One region of the Mesorhizobium sp. M7A.F.Ca.US.005.03.1.1 genome, then DNA from elsewhere that is predicted to be linked to it. Evidence: predicted binding sites of a transcription regulator. Region 1 holds the regulator's gene; each other region holds the start of a gene.
What was found. Region 1 encodes LexA, which represses DNA repair genes until DNA is damaged. Its sites were predicted from a motif close to TGTTCNNNNTGTGTTCNG; they were not measured.
Positions count from the first base shown of each region.

Region 1 (4,331 bases):
AGCGTCGGCGGCGCCGAAGGCGAGATCGCCGCGGCGCTGATCGTCGGCGTGCGCGCCGGCATTCCCGACGACATCAATGAGGCGATGCGACGTACCGGCATCTACCACATCATCTCCATTTCGGGGCTGCATATGGCTCTGGTCGCCGGCACCATCATGGGGTTGCTGCGCGGCGCCTTCGCCTTGTTTCCCGATCTTTCCGCGCGTCGCCCGGTCAAGAAGTATGCCGCTGCCGCCGCACTGTTCTCGATCGCAGCCTACCTCGTCATCTCAGGTATCGTCGTCGCCGCCGAGCGCAGCTTCATCATGCTGGCAGTGATGCTGATTGCAGTTCTGTTCGATCGAGCAGCACTCACCATGCGCAATCTGGCGATCTCGGCGATCGCCGTCATCGTGGTGTCGCCGCATGAGGTGGTCGGCCCGAGTTTTCAGATGTCGTTCGCCGCGACCGCGGCTCTGGTCGGCGCTTATGCCGGCTGGGCGGATCACCGCGCGGGAAAAGCAAGACCGCCGCCGCCGAAGCGATCCTTGCCCGGGTTCCTGACACGAAAATTCCTGCTGGCGGCAATTGGTCTGGCCATGACCTCGATCATCGCCGGCAGCGCCACGACGCTGTTTGCCATCTGGCATTTTCAGCGTGTGTCGCCGCTCAGCCTGTTCGCCAATCTCGCGGTTATGCCGATCGTCACCGTCGTCATGTTCCTGGCCGTCGCCAGCGCGCTGCTGATGCCTTTCGGATTGGATTGGCCAGCTCTCTACCTGATGGGCAAGGGCCGGACGATGATGATCGCCATATCGGGCTGGATCTCCGAGCGTTCGCCTGTCGATGGGGTCGGGCTGATTTCGCAACAGTCGGTCCTGCTGGTGGCCATTGCCCTGGTCATCGCGACGATGGCGACGACATGGCTGCGGCTCGCGGCTCTGCCATTCGCGTTGGCAGGCTTGCTGACCGTCTCGGATACGCGCACGCCCGATGTGCTGATCTCGGAAGACGCCCGGCTGGTGGCGTTGCCGATCGGTGGCGGTGAGCTTGCCGTTAGCCGGCAACGGCCGAATGGATTCACCGTCGACAACTGGAAACGCGCGCTGACATCGGAAACCATCGTCGTTCCGGAAGTGTTCGACAACAGCGATGGGCAATTCGACGTCGCGGATGCCGTTGAGCTACCGCCGGGATCGCCGTTCTATTGCTCCTCAGGCGTTTGCGTGGCCAGGCACATGTCCGGTGCGATCATTGCCTATGTCGAGGACCGCAAGGACACCTGGAAAGCCTGCGGCTTCGCCGAGCTGATCGTCGTCAACGACGCCACCGCCTATGACGCCTGTCACAACCCGCTGGTTCTGGTCATCACCAAGCGGCAACTGGCTCGCAAAGGCAGTGCCGCGGTCTTCTTCGATCGCCAATCGGCGACCACGCCGGCGACGATCAGCTTCGCGGTGGACAGCCCATATCGGCCCTGGCACACGCAACGCAAATACTCTCGCGAGGCGAGGGGGCTGGCACCCTTCAAGAAACCCGAGAAGCCAGTGGTCAACCCACAGCCGTCTCAGTAGCGACGGATCAGGCCGACGAGCTTGCCTTGCACCTTGACCCTGTCCGGCCCGAAAATCCGTGTCTCATAGGCTGGATTGGCGGCTTCGAGGGCAATCGAGGCGCCCTTGCGGCGGAACCGCTTCAGCGTCGCTTCCTCTTCATCGACCAGCGCCACGATGATCTCGCCGGGGCTGGCCGTGTCGGCGTTACGGATGATAACGGTGTCGCCGTCGAAGATGCCGGCCTCGATCATCGAATCGCCCTTGACCTCCAGTGCATAGTGCGCGCCGCCCATGATCATGTCCGGCGGCACCGAAATCGAATGCGTCTGATGTTGGATGGCATCGATCGGCACGCCGGCGGCGATGCGACCCATGACCGGGATCGAAACGGCAGAGACCGCATCGTCGTCATTGCCGGGCGAAGGCATCCGCGAAGGCGCCGGCTTGATCTGCCGGCCAAGAGCACCACCCTGACCAAGACTGCCCTGGATGACGCTTGGCGAAAACTTCTTTGCCGCATTGAGGCCTGGCGCGATGGAGTCCGGCAGCCGCAGCACTTCCAGCGCGCGGGCCCGATTGGGCAGCCGGCGGATAAAGCCGCGCTCCTCAAGGGCCGTGATCAGCCGATGAATCCCGGATTTGGAGGCAAGGTCGAGCGCCTCCTTCATCTCGTCGAAGGATGGCGGAATGCCGCTCTCCTTCAGGCGTTCATGGATGAACATCAGCAGTTCATGTTGCTTGCGTGTCAGCATGGCGGCCCCCAGGTTCCCTGAAACCAGAATCGAAAAACAAACCCAGAACAAACACTATCTGTTCCAGTTGTGTTCTGCAACCGTTTAAAGTTTAATGAATTTGTTAAGGCTGCTGAAATTATTTGGCGCTTGCCAGCGGGTTACGATCGACGGGCGCCACCTTCGGCAATGCGCCTGCTCACATTGAAATTGTTATGGTTAATGACCTGTGGCTTATCCCCTACCAAAGCTTGGCATTATCTGTCGATCGACCTCGACAAGGAGCGATTGCAACCTTCGGGACGTTGGTTGGCCGTGAACGAAACGGAGCCAAAACGCCAACGTCAGTTGGGCATTTTGGCTGGAAATTCAGCTCTCCGTCATTTGCCAGGCAGTGAGGGCAGCGACGGCGGATCGCCGGGATCGGTGCGTCAGGTAACGGCTTCCTTGACGGCGAAACGCTGGTCCTTCCATGCACCCGTGCGCAGAATGTCTTCCAGAACCTCAACCGCCAGCCACACATCCTTGTAGCTGACATAGAGCGGCGTGAAGCCGAAACGGATGGTCGACGGTGCGCGGAAGTCACCGATCACCCCGCGCTCGATCAGCGCCCGCATGATTTGATAGCCATGGTCGTGAAGGAACGACACCTGGCTGCCGCGCCTGGTCGCGTCGCGGGTAGTCTCCAGCGCGAGACCGTAGGCGCCGCACTTGGCTTCGACGAGCTGGATGAACAGTTCTGTCTGCGCGACGCTCTTCTTTCGCAATGCCGCCATGTCGACGTCGCTCCAGATGGCAAGCGCGCCTTTGAGCGCCCGCATCGACAGGACCGGTTGCGTACCGCACAGAAAACGGCGGATGCCGGCGCCGGCAACATAACCCCGTTCGAAGGCAAAGGGCCGCGCATGGCCCCACCAGCCGCTGAGCGGCTGGCTGATATCGCCGTGGTGGCGCTGTGCGGCATAGATGAAGGCCGGCGCGCCCGGACCGCCGTTGAGGTACTTGTACGTGCAGCCGACAGCGAAATCGGCATTTGCCTGATCGAGCTCGACGGGCAGGGCGCCGGCGGTGTGGCAGAGATCCCAGACGATCAGCGCTCCGGCCGCATGAGCCCTGCGCGTCAGCGCCGCCATGTCGCGCAGTTCACCCGATTTGTAATTGACGTGGTTGACCAGCACCACCGCGACGTTTTCGTCGATTAGCTCTTCGATGGTCGGCGCGTCGACGCCCGCGAGGCGCAGCAGGACGCCATCCCGGGTCGAGGCCACGCCTTCGGCGATGTACAGGTCGGTGGGAAAACTGTCACCTTCGGCGACGATGGCTGACCGGCCGGGCCGCATCTCCATCGCTGCGTGCAGCACCTTGTAGATGTTGGTCGATGTCGTGTCGCAGACGACGGTCTGGCCGGCCGCGGCTCCTATCAGGCGTCCGAGCTGGTCACCGAGTTCGATCGGCATCTCGAACCATCCGGCCGTGTTCCAGGCTCGGATAAGATCTCGGGCCCATTCCTGCGTCGCCGCCTGCTGCAGCTCGCCGAAAACGGCATGAGATGCTGCCCCCAGTGAATTGCCGTCGAGATAGATCACCCCCTCCGGCAGAATGAAACGGTCGCGCATGGCCCGCAGCGGATCCGTGGCATCCATCGCTTCGACTGCGGCGAGATCAGGAATTCCACTCATGGTCAGTCCCCGGTTGTTCGCGAAGGGTTCCCGCCACAGAGCGTCCCTTCAGTGAGCCTGTTCTCATTTCGATGATGTCAGAGCCGGGTGCGGATCGTCCACAGCTCCGGAAACAGCACGACCTCGAGCATTTTCTTCAGATACGAAGCACCCGACGTGCCGCCGGTGCCGCGCTTCAGACCGATGATGCGCTCCACCGTGGTGACGTGGTTGAAGCGCCAGCGGCGGAAATAATCCTCGAAGTCGACCAGCTTCTCGGCCAGTTCGTAGAACATCCAGTAGCGCTGCGGATCGCGGTAGATAGTCTGCCAGGCGACCAGGACCTCTTCATTCTCGGTTCGCGTCTCACGCCAGTCCGTGCGCCTGGCATCGGCACCGATGTCGA
Region 1 covers NZ_RZRO01000068.1:30,783-35,113, reverse strand. Annotated here, with positions in the region: gene EN990_RS24220 (ComEC/Rec2 family competence protein) at 1-1,554, shown strand, start outside; gene lexA (transcriptional repressor LexA) at 1,548-2,288, opposite strand; gene kynU (kynureninase) at 2,699-3,946, opposite strand; gene kynA (tryptophan 2,3-dioxygenase) at 4,024-4,331, opposite strand, start outside.

Region 2 (4,331 bases), on a different contig from region 1:
AGGCTGGCCGAGGTCGCCAATCGGTGGAACGAGCGGATGGGGCAGGCCATGCGTTATCCCGCGACGCATGCCGCGTTTCTCGATCAGTGTCATGCCGCCGGCCAGACGCGGCCGACGCCGCTGCTGCTGCAATATGTGCCTGGCGACTTCAACTGCCTGCACCAGGATCTCTATGGCGACCTCGCTTTCCCGCTGCAGGTGGCGATCCTGCTCTCCGAACCGGGCCAGGATTTCACCGGCGGTGAGTTCGCGCTGACCGAGCAGCGGCCGCGCATGCAGAGCCGGGTCGAGGTGGTGCCGCTGCGCCAGGGCGACGCCGTTGTCTTTGCCGTCCACAACCGGCCGGTGCAGGGCACCAAAGGCAATTACCGCGTCAACCTGCGTCATGGCGTCAGCCGGCTGCGCTCAGGCATGCGCCACACGGTCGGGATTATTTTTCACGATGCGAAGTGAGCAGGGAGAAGATGGAGGTCCCCCTCACCCCGCCGGTGCATAGCGACTGACCACCATGCCACAGTCATAGGTCTTCGAGCCGAGCAGCCGCAGGTTTCTAAAACCGCCCTGATCAAAAATCCGGCGGCCCGCACCCAGCACCGCCGGGTTGATGAAAAGCTGAAACTCGTCGACCAGCCCGGCCGCAATCAGCGCCGACGCGAAACCGGCGCCGCCGAACACGGCCATGTCGCCGCCCTCGCCCGCTTTCAGCGCATTGACTTCGCGCGGCAGGTCGCCGCTGGCCACGCTCGTGCGCTCCCAGGCCGGCTCCCCGGCCGATTGCTTGAGCTTATCACTGAGCACCACCTTGCGGGCGTCGACGATGCGTTGCGCAAAGGCGTAGAACGGATCGTGCGGAAACTTCTTGGCGGCATTGCCCCAATGGGTGAGATAGCCCTCCTGCGCCATCTTGCGGCTGAGCAGGATGGTATCGACGCCTGTGAAGACAGCGTTGAAGTCCTGCTTCAGCTCATCGTCCCAAGCGCTCTCGTCACCCCACTCCCAGAGCTGCCAGGAATGGTCCTCGGTGGCGCCGACAAAGCCGTCGACCGACATCTGCATCTGCAGGACCAGCTTTTTCACCGTCATTCTCCTCACGGCTATCGCAAAACAGTTTACATTTGGAACTGTTGACGCAAGGCCAAAACGATGTCAATAGTAAAGTGATTTAGAAATGGAACCATAGATGGCGACGCGCGAAAAATCCGACTGCCCGATCAACCTGTCGCTCGAACTCATCGGCGACCGCTGGACGCTGCTCATCATCCGCGACATGGTCTTCGCCGGGAAAAAGCACTTTCGCGAATTCCTGCAATCCGACGAAGGCATCTCCTCGCGCACGCTGGCCGAGCGACTGCAAACGCTTCAGGACGAAGGCATCCTCACCAGAAGCGACGACCCGACGCATGGCTTGAGAACGGTCTACCGGCTGACCGAAGCAGGCATCGACCTATTGCCGGTGCTGGCGACGCTCGGCGCCTGGGGCAGCAGGCACCGCAAGGCCGACGAGAGATTGGCCAGGATTACCGACCAGTTGGCGGCAGGCGGCGAAGCAGCGCTGGAAAAGATGAAAGCGGCGCTGCGAACGGAGCATAGTGTCTAGGCGGTTGCGTTCAAGCCGAACCGGCATGGCTGTTGCCGCACCCAATCGCTCTTCGCTTGACAACCATCCATCTTTGTTCTTTATTTGTTCTATTCTATCAGCAACTGCGGATGTGCGGTCGATGGAAACGACAGCCACCATCCTGCATGCCGATCTCGACGCTTTCTACGCCTCTGTCGAGCAGTTGCTCGATCCGTCGCTGCGCGGCAAGCCGATCGCGGTGGGCGGCGGCGTCGTGCTCGCCGCTTCCTATGAGGCGCGCGCCTTCGGCGTGCGTGGCGGCATGCCGGGGCGCAGGGCGCGCGAACTCTGCCCGCATTTGATCTTCGTCGGCGGCAATTTCAGCCATTACCAGCGGCTGGGCGATGCGGCGATCAAGGTGCTCGACGATTTTACGCCTGTAGTCGAGCGCATTTCCATCGACGAGGCGTTTGCCGACGTCGCCGGCTGCACGCATCTGTTCGGCTCGCCGCAGGAGATCGCGACAACCATCCGCCGCCGCGTGCGGGCCGAACTCGGCCTGCCGATCTCGATCGGCGTGGCGCGCACCAAGCATCTGGCCAAGATCGCCTCGCAGGTCGCCAAACCCGACGGGCTGGTGGTCGTCGAACCCGGCACGGAACTCGCCTTCCTGCATGATCTGCCGGTCGGACTGATGTGGGGCGTCGGCCCGGCGACCAGGGCGCGGCTGGCCGAGATCGGCGTCGAGACCATCGGTCAACTGGCCAGGACGCATCGCGGCGCGCTGACGCGCCTGCTCGGTCCCGCCGCCGGCGAAAAGCTCGCCGCCCTGTCCTGGAACCGCGACCCGCGAAAGCTGGAGACGAAGCGCCGCGCGCATTCGGCCGGCGCCCAATCGGCGCTTGGCCAGAAGCCGGCTGTGGCACGGGTCATCGTGCCGACACTGCTGCATCTGGCCGACCGCGTCGCCAGTCGGCTGCGCGCCAAGGCAAGGCCCGGCCGCACGGTGACGGTACGCGTGCGCTTTGCCGATCTCAGAGCCGTCACCCGCTCGATCACGCTTGACCAGCCGATCTCGGCGACCGCGATGCTGGCCGAGATCGCCGGCGATCTGGTGCGCGGCCTGCTTGCCGACAATCCACAGGAGAAAACGATCTCGCTGCTGGCGATCTCGGTCTCGCATCTTGAGGAAAGCTTCGAGTTACAGCTCGACCTGCCGCTTGGCCTCGCCGACGAGAGGCGCCGGCCCGGCACGAAGAAGGGCCTAGCACGCTTCGACGCCGACCGCGCCATCGACAAGATCCGCGAGCGTTTCGGCAAACAGGCGGTCGGCTACGGCACGGTGGCGCTGGAGGCGGCGCGCTCGGTTCCCGACGAATTCAGGGAGTTGGCGGAGAAGGAGCTGTGAAGCCGGGGGCTACTCCATCTCTTCGCCGTCCCAGTACCGCCTCACCGCTCCCATGTCGAAAATGCCGTCGCGCCGGCGCAAGGCGTCGACCGCCATCTTGTTGGAATCTGGATAGACGCAGACCTCGTTGGGATTTTTCTCGCCGATCATCAGGTAACGGCACGGCCCCGTGCCGCTGTTGAGGAAGGAATGCCCGACCGCCAGGCCGGCTGGAAAGCAGACATAATCGCCGGTTTTCATTTCGTGGCGCTCCTCGCCAAGCAGCAGCGTCACCTCCCCTTCCAGGATCAGCGCATGCTCCTCTTCGAGCATGTGATAGTGCCGGGGCGCCAAGCGCATGCCGGGCGCCGGCGCTTCGATCAGCATGCCGACATGATAGTCGGAGCGTCCCAGCGCGGCATAAGTCAGGTGCCTGGACCGGCCGCCGAACCGCGGACCTTCGCCCTCGACCTTCCATTCGACAGCATCGCTGGCGATCGGCGGGATCGGCGCGGCTGGGGGTTTGGTGACACCGGCCGTCACATCCGACGGCAGCGGATCGCCGGCGGTAAGGCCGGTGTTCTCGCCGTCCCAGTAGCTTCGGTTTGCAGCGAGATCGAAGATCGCGCGGCGGCCCAGGGCGCGTACCAGCACCTTGTTGGAGGCGGTGTAGACGACCACTTCATTCGGGTTGCGCTCGCCGACGATGACATAGCGGCACAGTGCGTCGCTGGTATTGATCAGGCAATGCCCCGCCGCGGCACCGGCGGGAAAGCAGATGTAGTCGCCGGCCTTCATTGCATAGGCCGCGTCGCCGACATACGCGGTAAGCGCCCCTTCGAGGATGAAGACATGCTCTTCCTCGAAAATATGGTAATGCGCCGGCGAGGACTGCTTGCCAGCCGGAAGCTCCTCGATTGCCACGCCGACACGGTGTTTTTCGCCAAGGGCGGCCAGCGACAAATGCCGGTAGCGCAGGCCGAAGCGTGGCACGTCGGACCATTCCGTCCACGGCACCTCATCCGATGCGAATGGTAGCGGCGGTTTAGCTTCGTCCACCATTAGGGCCTCCTGGTCCTGTCGCCCTGCCCTCGTCGCGTGCTGCTAGAGGGTCCACGACAGAACAAAGCTGCCAGCTTCCGGCTAAACCGCCAAGCGGTGTTCGCTACGCTCCTGACATGGCTCGACAGGAGCCGCGCGCTTCAGCCTCGGATGGCCTTGCCCGCCTGCTGCAGCAATTCGAACGCCACGAAGCGTTTGGCATGCCAGCCGGCCAACGTAGGGTCAGGATGATAGACCTCGCCGAGTTCCGACATGCCGGCCATCGCCGCCGCCAGATCCTTGTAGGCACCGGCGGCGACCGCGCCCAGCATCGCCGAGCCGAGC
Region 2 covers NZ_RZRO01000046.1:883-5,213, reverse strand. Annotated here, with positions in the region: gene EN990_RS19255 (2OG-Fe(II) oxygenase) at 1-453, shown strand, start outside; gene EN990_RS19250 (dihydrofolate reductase family protein) at 478-1,083, opposite strand; gene EN990_RS19245 (helix-turn-helix domain-containing protein) at 1,181-1,597, shown strand; gene dinB (DNA polymerase IV) at 1,719-2,966, shown strand; gene EN990_RS19235 (cupin domain-containing protein) at 2,976-4,007, opposite strand; partial or broken gene EN990_RS19230 (FGGY-family carbohydrate kinase) at 4,148-4,331, opposite strand, start outside.
Region 2: dinB (DNA polymerase IV) is a predicted target of LexA. The motif match lies at 1,672-1,689, and genes of this name have one in related genera.

Region 3 (4,331 bases), on a different contig from region 1:
CACAATACCCTAATTTGGGGTACACCGATTTAGGGTTTTATTGAACAGCCAGTCTCAGCACTGGCGCTGCCCTTGTCCTCACTTCGTTCCGATCTCTACCGCAAGATGATCGTGCTTCTCGTTGAAGTGCGCAAGGATGCTGGCATCACCCAGGTCGAACTGGGTAGGCGCCTCGGGCAGCGGCAGACATTTGTCTCGAAGTTCGAGCTGGGAGAGCGGCGCCTGGACGTGGCCGAGTTCGTCACCGTTGCGAGGGCGATCGGTGCTGACCCTCTTGAGATCATACGGGTAGCGGAATCTGAAAGTCGCTGAGCGCGCGTCAATTAGTACCCCGATTGGGTTCCGGACGGCCGGCTACGTGGACGTCTGATCGGCTTGCATTTCGGTAGTTAGATTAAGCCGTTTCCGCAGCGCCGCCGCCAGCTTAAATGCATCATGAATCTTGGCGAAGAGCGGCCCAAGGTCTAGGCCGTGATACCGGCCGTATTCCTTACGTACGGGTTCCATGACGACCAGCTTCCAAGTGCTGGGCTCCAGCATGATGACGCCGGCGTCGAATAGCCGGTGCAGGTCGGCGCGCAACGGGATGCCGTTCCATCCTTCGTCGCAGCCGCCGCAGGACACGGGCAGAACGTGGGCAGCCTCCAAGGCCATCAGTGTCTCGCACCCGGTCACGAGACAGCGCGCACCGAACAGGTCGAAGACCGCGCGGCGAAACTTGGCTTGACCCGGGCGCTCCCAAACCTCGGCCAGACGGCGCTGGCGCTCGGCCGTGCTCTCCGCCTCGTCCTCCGGGCTGTCTATCAGCTGGAACTCCAAGTTCTCGAAGTATCGTCGGAATACGTTGGTAATCGGGTTGTTTGTCATAGGGCTCCCGGCGATCTCGTTCGCCAGGCGCCCAAGCGGCTTCACAGGGTAAGCCGCGCCCTCGTGCATCAGGAATCCCGTGCTGGATCTGCGCGTCTGCCCGTTGGGTTTGGGATAGCTCTCATAAAGCCATTCCCGTCCGTTGGCTTTGGCCAAGCGGATCGCGTCCAAAGCGTGGTTCCGTTCGAAAATTAGGTCAGTCACCGGTCGGCAGCCCTCCCATCGCTTTCGGATGCCAGTATACGCTATCGCGGGATTCCCGCGGCATGCAAGCCGTCGACGTACTCAGCCAAGGCGGGGGAGGACACCGTTTTCCCACCCGTGGGACGCAAGCCTTTCTTCTGGCCGGGACGGGAGCTAAGTCGCTGAAAGAGCGTTGCCGCACTGCGCTCCCCAGCGACCGGCCCAGCGCCGGTACGACCGCGCGCGCTCCCGGTTCCAATGCGAAAGGCATCTCCAATCTGATCGAATTGGACCGTGGGCTGCCCGCAAATCCTCACCTCATAGCAGCCCACCGTGAACTAAAAGTTTTCCCCATGAACTTCTCTGATTTTTATCCAAGTTGTTGATTTACAACAAACTACTGCGCCTTGACTGCCATGCTCATCCAAAACGGTATCTAGATACTCTTGGTCTGGTCGTATAAATTTTTGCCATTAGCAGCCCTTGATCGCACGGAGACCAAACATGTTCTGGAAATCACTATTCGCCCTTGCGAAGATCGAACCACTGCCCGCGGTCGTCATTATTGCCTTGGCGGCACTCATTGTCGTCGGCATCGCCCTCACAAAAATTCCGAGCTGAGATGGAGGCCGTAGCTCAGAGCCGGTGGTCGCGCCTTCCCACGGCCTGGATTCATGATACGGGTCTCAGGCTTTTCAGGACGGGACACCTCCTGGGTGTGTCCACCGCAGCGCTGAAGGTGCTCCTGGCAATCGTTGTCCGCGCCGAGAACAAATCTACCGCACAGGCAGCGCAAACCCAGGGATCTGCATGTATGTCATATGACGAACTGATAGACCTAACAGACTTGTCGCGCGCTATGATTTCGTCGGCGGTTAAGCTACTGACGAGTGCTGGCATCGTTATTGTAAAGCGGGAAGGCCGGGGTGGGAAGAATCGCTACTTTCTTACCGGGTATGGAGAAACGGATCGGTACGGTAAGATTCCCAACAAGACGCTTTACAGGCAGGCTCCGTCGGATCGGCTGTCGGCGCTTCATGAGCTCTCATGTCGGCGCGAGTCGGACATGAACGCACTGAAGCTCTACCTGCTCTTCTGCGCCTTTCGGGACGGAAAGACCAATGCCGCTATGATCGGGTACGAGAGGATTTGGATTTACACAGGAATCCCGGAAGCAAAAATCCGCCGTGCGATCTCTGTACTGATCGAACACGGCTTTATACAAGTCGATCGTGATCGATCATCGGCCGAAAAGAAGAACCATCCAAATCGCTACGAGATCCTGGGTCTCTGATGATCGCATGCCTACAGAACTTGCTCACAGTTTGGCGCACAGCCACAGCGAGAGCTCTAGCAATTTCTCGATGTATGGATTTTGCGTCATGCTGTGGTACGGGTGGCAGCCTATGAGCAACCTTCGCTACGACAAGCAAGGCGGAGCGTTCCAAATTCGTATTGCGTTCTGTTGGCAATTGATTTTGTCGCTGTCGCCTGGCGGGCTTTCTCTGCCCCGATCCGTGCTCCGTTGTTCTCTCATCGAGGTTGCATGAGCACGTTCGAAGGAATCAAGCCTGGTGCGCGTATCAAAGGCCTCGATGCCGCAGGTATCGCGGAGGTCGTTTCGGTTTCCAAATTCGGACCTGACGCGGTGAATCTGGTTTTCCGGGTCAATGGCAAAGTCGCAGAGCGGCTTGTCTACCGCGGCGAAGAAACCGGCTTTGAATTCGTAATGGCTGGCCGTACTTACGCCTTTGATGCGGATGGCGCCCTTCTGCGCTTGGCGTCCGAAGCATATCGCATTCGGCTTGCCCACCTTTTCGATCCCTACCTGGCGGTCAGTGCTTCACAGATCGAGGCGCTTCCGCACCAGATCACGGCCGTCTACGGCGAAATGCTGCCGCGACAGCCGCTTCGCTTTCTGCTTGCAGACGATCCAGGCGCCGGCAAGACAATTATGGCCGGGCTCCTGATCAAGGAGCTCTTGATTCGAGGCGACCTTGAACGTTGCCTGATCGTCGCGCCTGGAAGCCTTGTCGAACAATGGCAGGAGGAAATGGCCGAAAAATTCGGCCTGCATTTCGATCTCCTAACGCGTGATCAAATCGAAGCCTCCGTCACGGGAAACCCGTTCGCTGAAAAGAATCGCCTCATCGTTCGCCTGGATATGGCGGCTCGATCGGAAGAGCTGAAGGCTAAGCTCGGAGCGGCTGGGGATTGGGATCTGATCATCTGCGACGAAGCCCATCGCATGGCCGCGTCGTATTTCGGCGGCGAAGTTAAGGAAACTCAGCGTCACAAGCTTGGCAAGCTGCTCGGGACGCGAACCCGGAACTTCCTTCTGATGTCCGCGACTCCGCACAATGGCAAGGAAGCTGACTTTCAACTTTTCATGGGATTGCTCGACGCAGACCGGTTCGAGGGCCGGTTCCGCGAAGGCGTTCACAAAGCCGACGTATCCGACATGATGAGGCGGTTGACCAAAGAAGAACTCTATCGCTTCGACGGTACGCCGCTTTTCCCTGAGCGCCGGGCCTATACCGCTAGCTTCGCCTTGTCCCCTGTCGAGGCCAAACTCTATCAGGCGGTCACGACCTACGTGCGCGAAGAGATGAACCGCGCGGATCGGACAGGCGACGATAAGCGCCGGTCGAATGTGGGCTTCGCGTTGCAAATCCTTCAGCGCCGCCTTGCCTCTTCGCCGGCCGCGATCCACCGCTCGCTGGAACGACGCCGGAAGCGCCTGCAAGACCGATTGCATGAAGAAAGACTTATGCGTCAGACCGACTCGGCCCCACTAACCCACGCGCCGGTTCTGCCCAGCTATGACCCTGACGACATTGATGAGGTGCCGGGCGCGGAAGCGGAAGCCGCCGAGGAACAGATCGTCGATCGAGCAACAGCGGCCGCCACCCTTGCTGAGCTTGAAGCCGAAATCCTTATTCTGAAAGATCTCGAAGACCGTGCGCTGAGGCTGAAGCTTTCCGGCCAGGATGCCAAATGGCGCGAGCTTGAATCCATTCTCGACGAGCCGCTGATGCTGGACGCCGCAACTGGCCTGCGTCGCAAGGTGCTGATCTTCACTGAGCCGAAGGACACACTCGAATATCTGCAACAGAAGATTGCAGCACTTATGGGCGATCCTTCGGCTGTGGTCGTCATTCACGGCGGCATCGCGCGCGAAGCTCGGCGCGGCGCCATTGCCGCCTTTAATTCCGATCCGCGTGTGCGCGTGATGATCGCGAACGACGCTGCAGGTGAGGGCGTGAACCTTCAGCGTGGCG
Region 3 covers NZ_RZRO01000055.1:28,523-32,853, forward strand. Annotated here, with positions in the region: gene EN990_RS21640 (helix-turn-helix transcriptional regulator) at 73-312, shown strand; gene EN990_RS21645 (HNH endonuclease signature motif containing protein) at 355-1,038, opposite strand; gene EN990_RS21650 (hypothetical protein) at 1,769-2,344, shown strand; gene EN990_RS21655 (helicase-related protein) at 2,597-4,331, shown strand, end outside.
Region 3: EN990_RS21655 (helicase-related protein) is a predicted target of LexA. The motif match lies at 2,498-2,515, and genes of this name have one in related genera.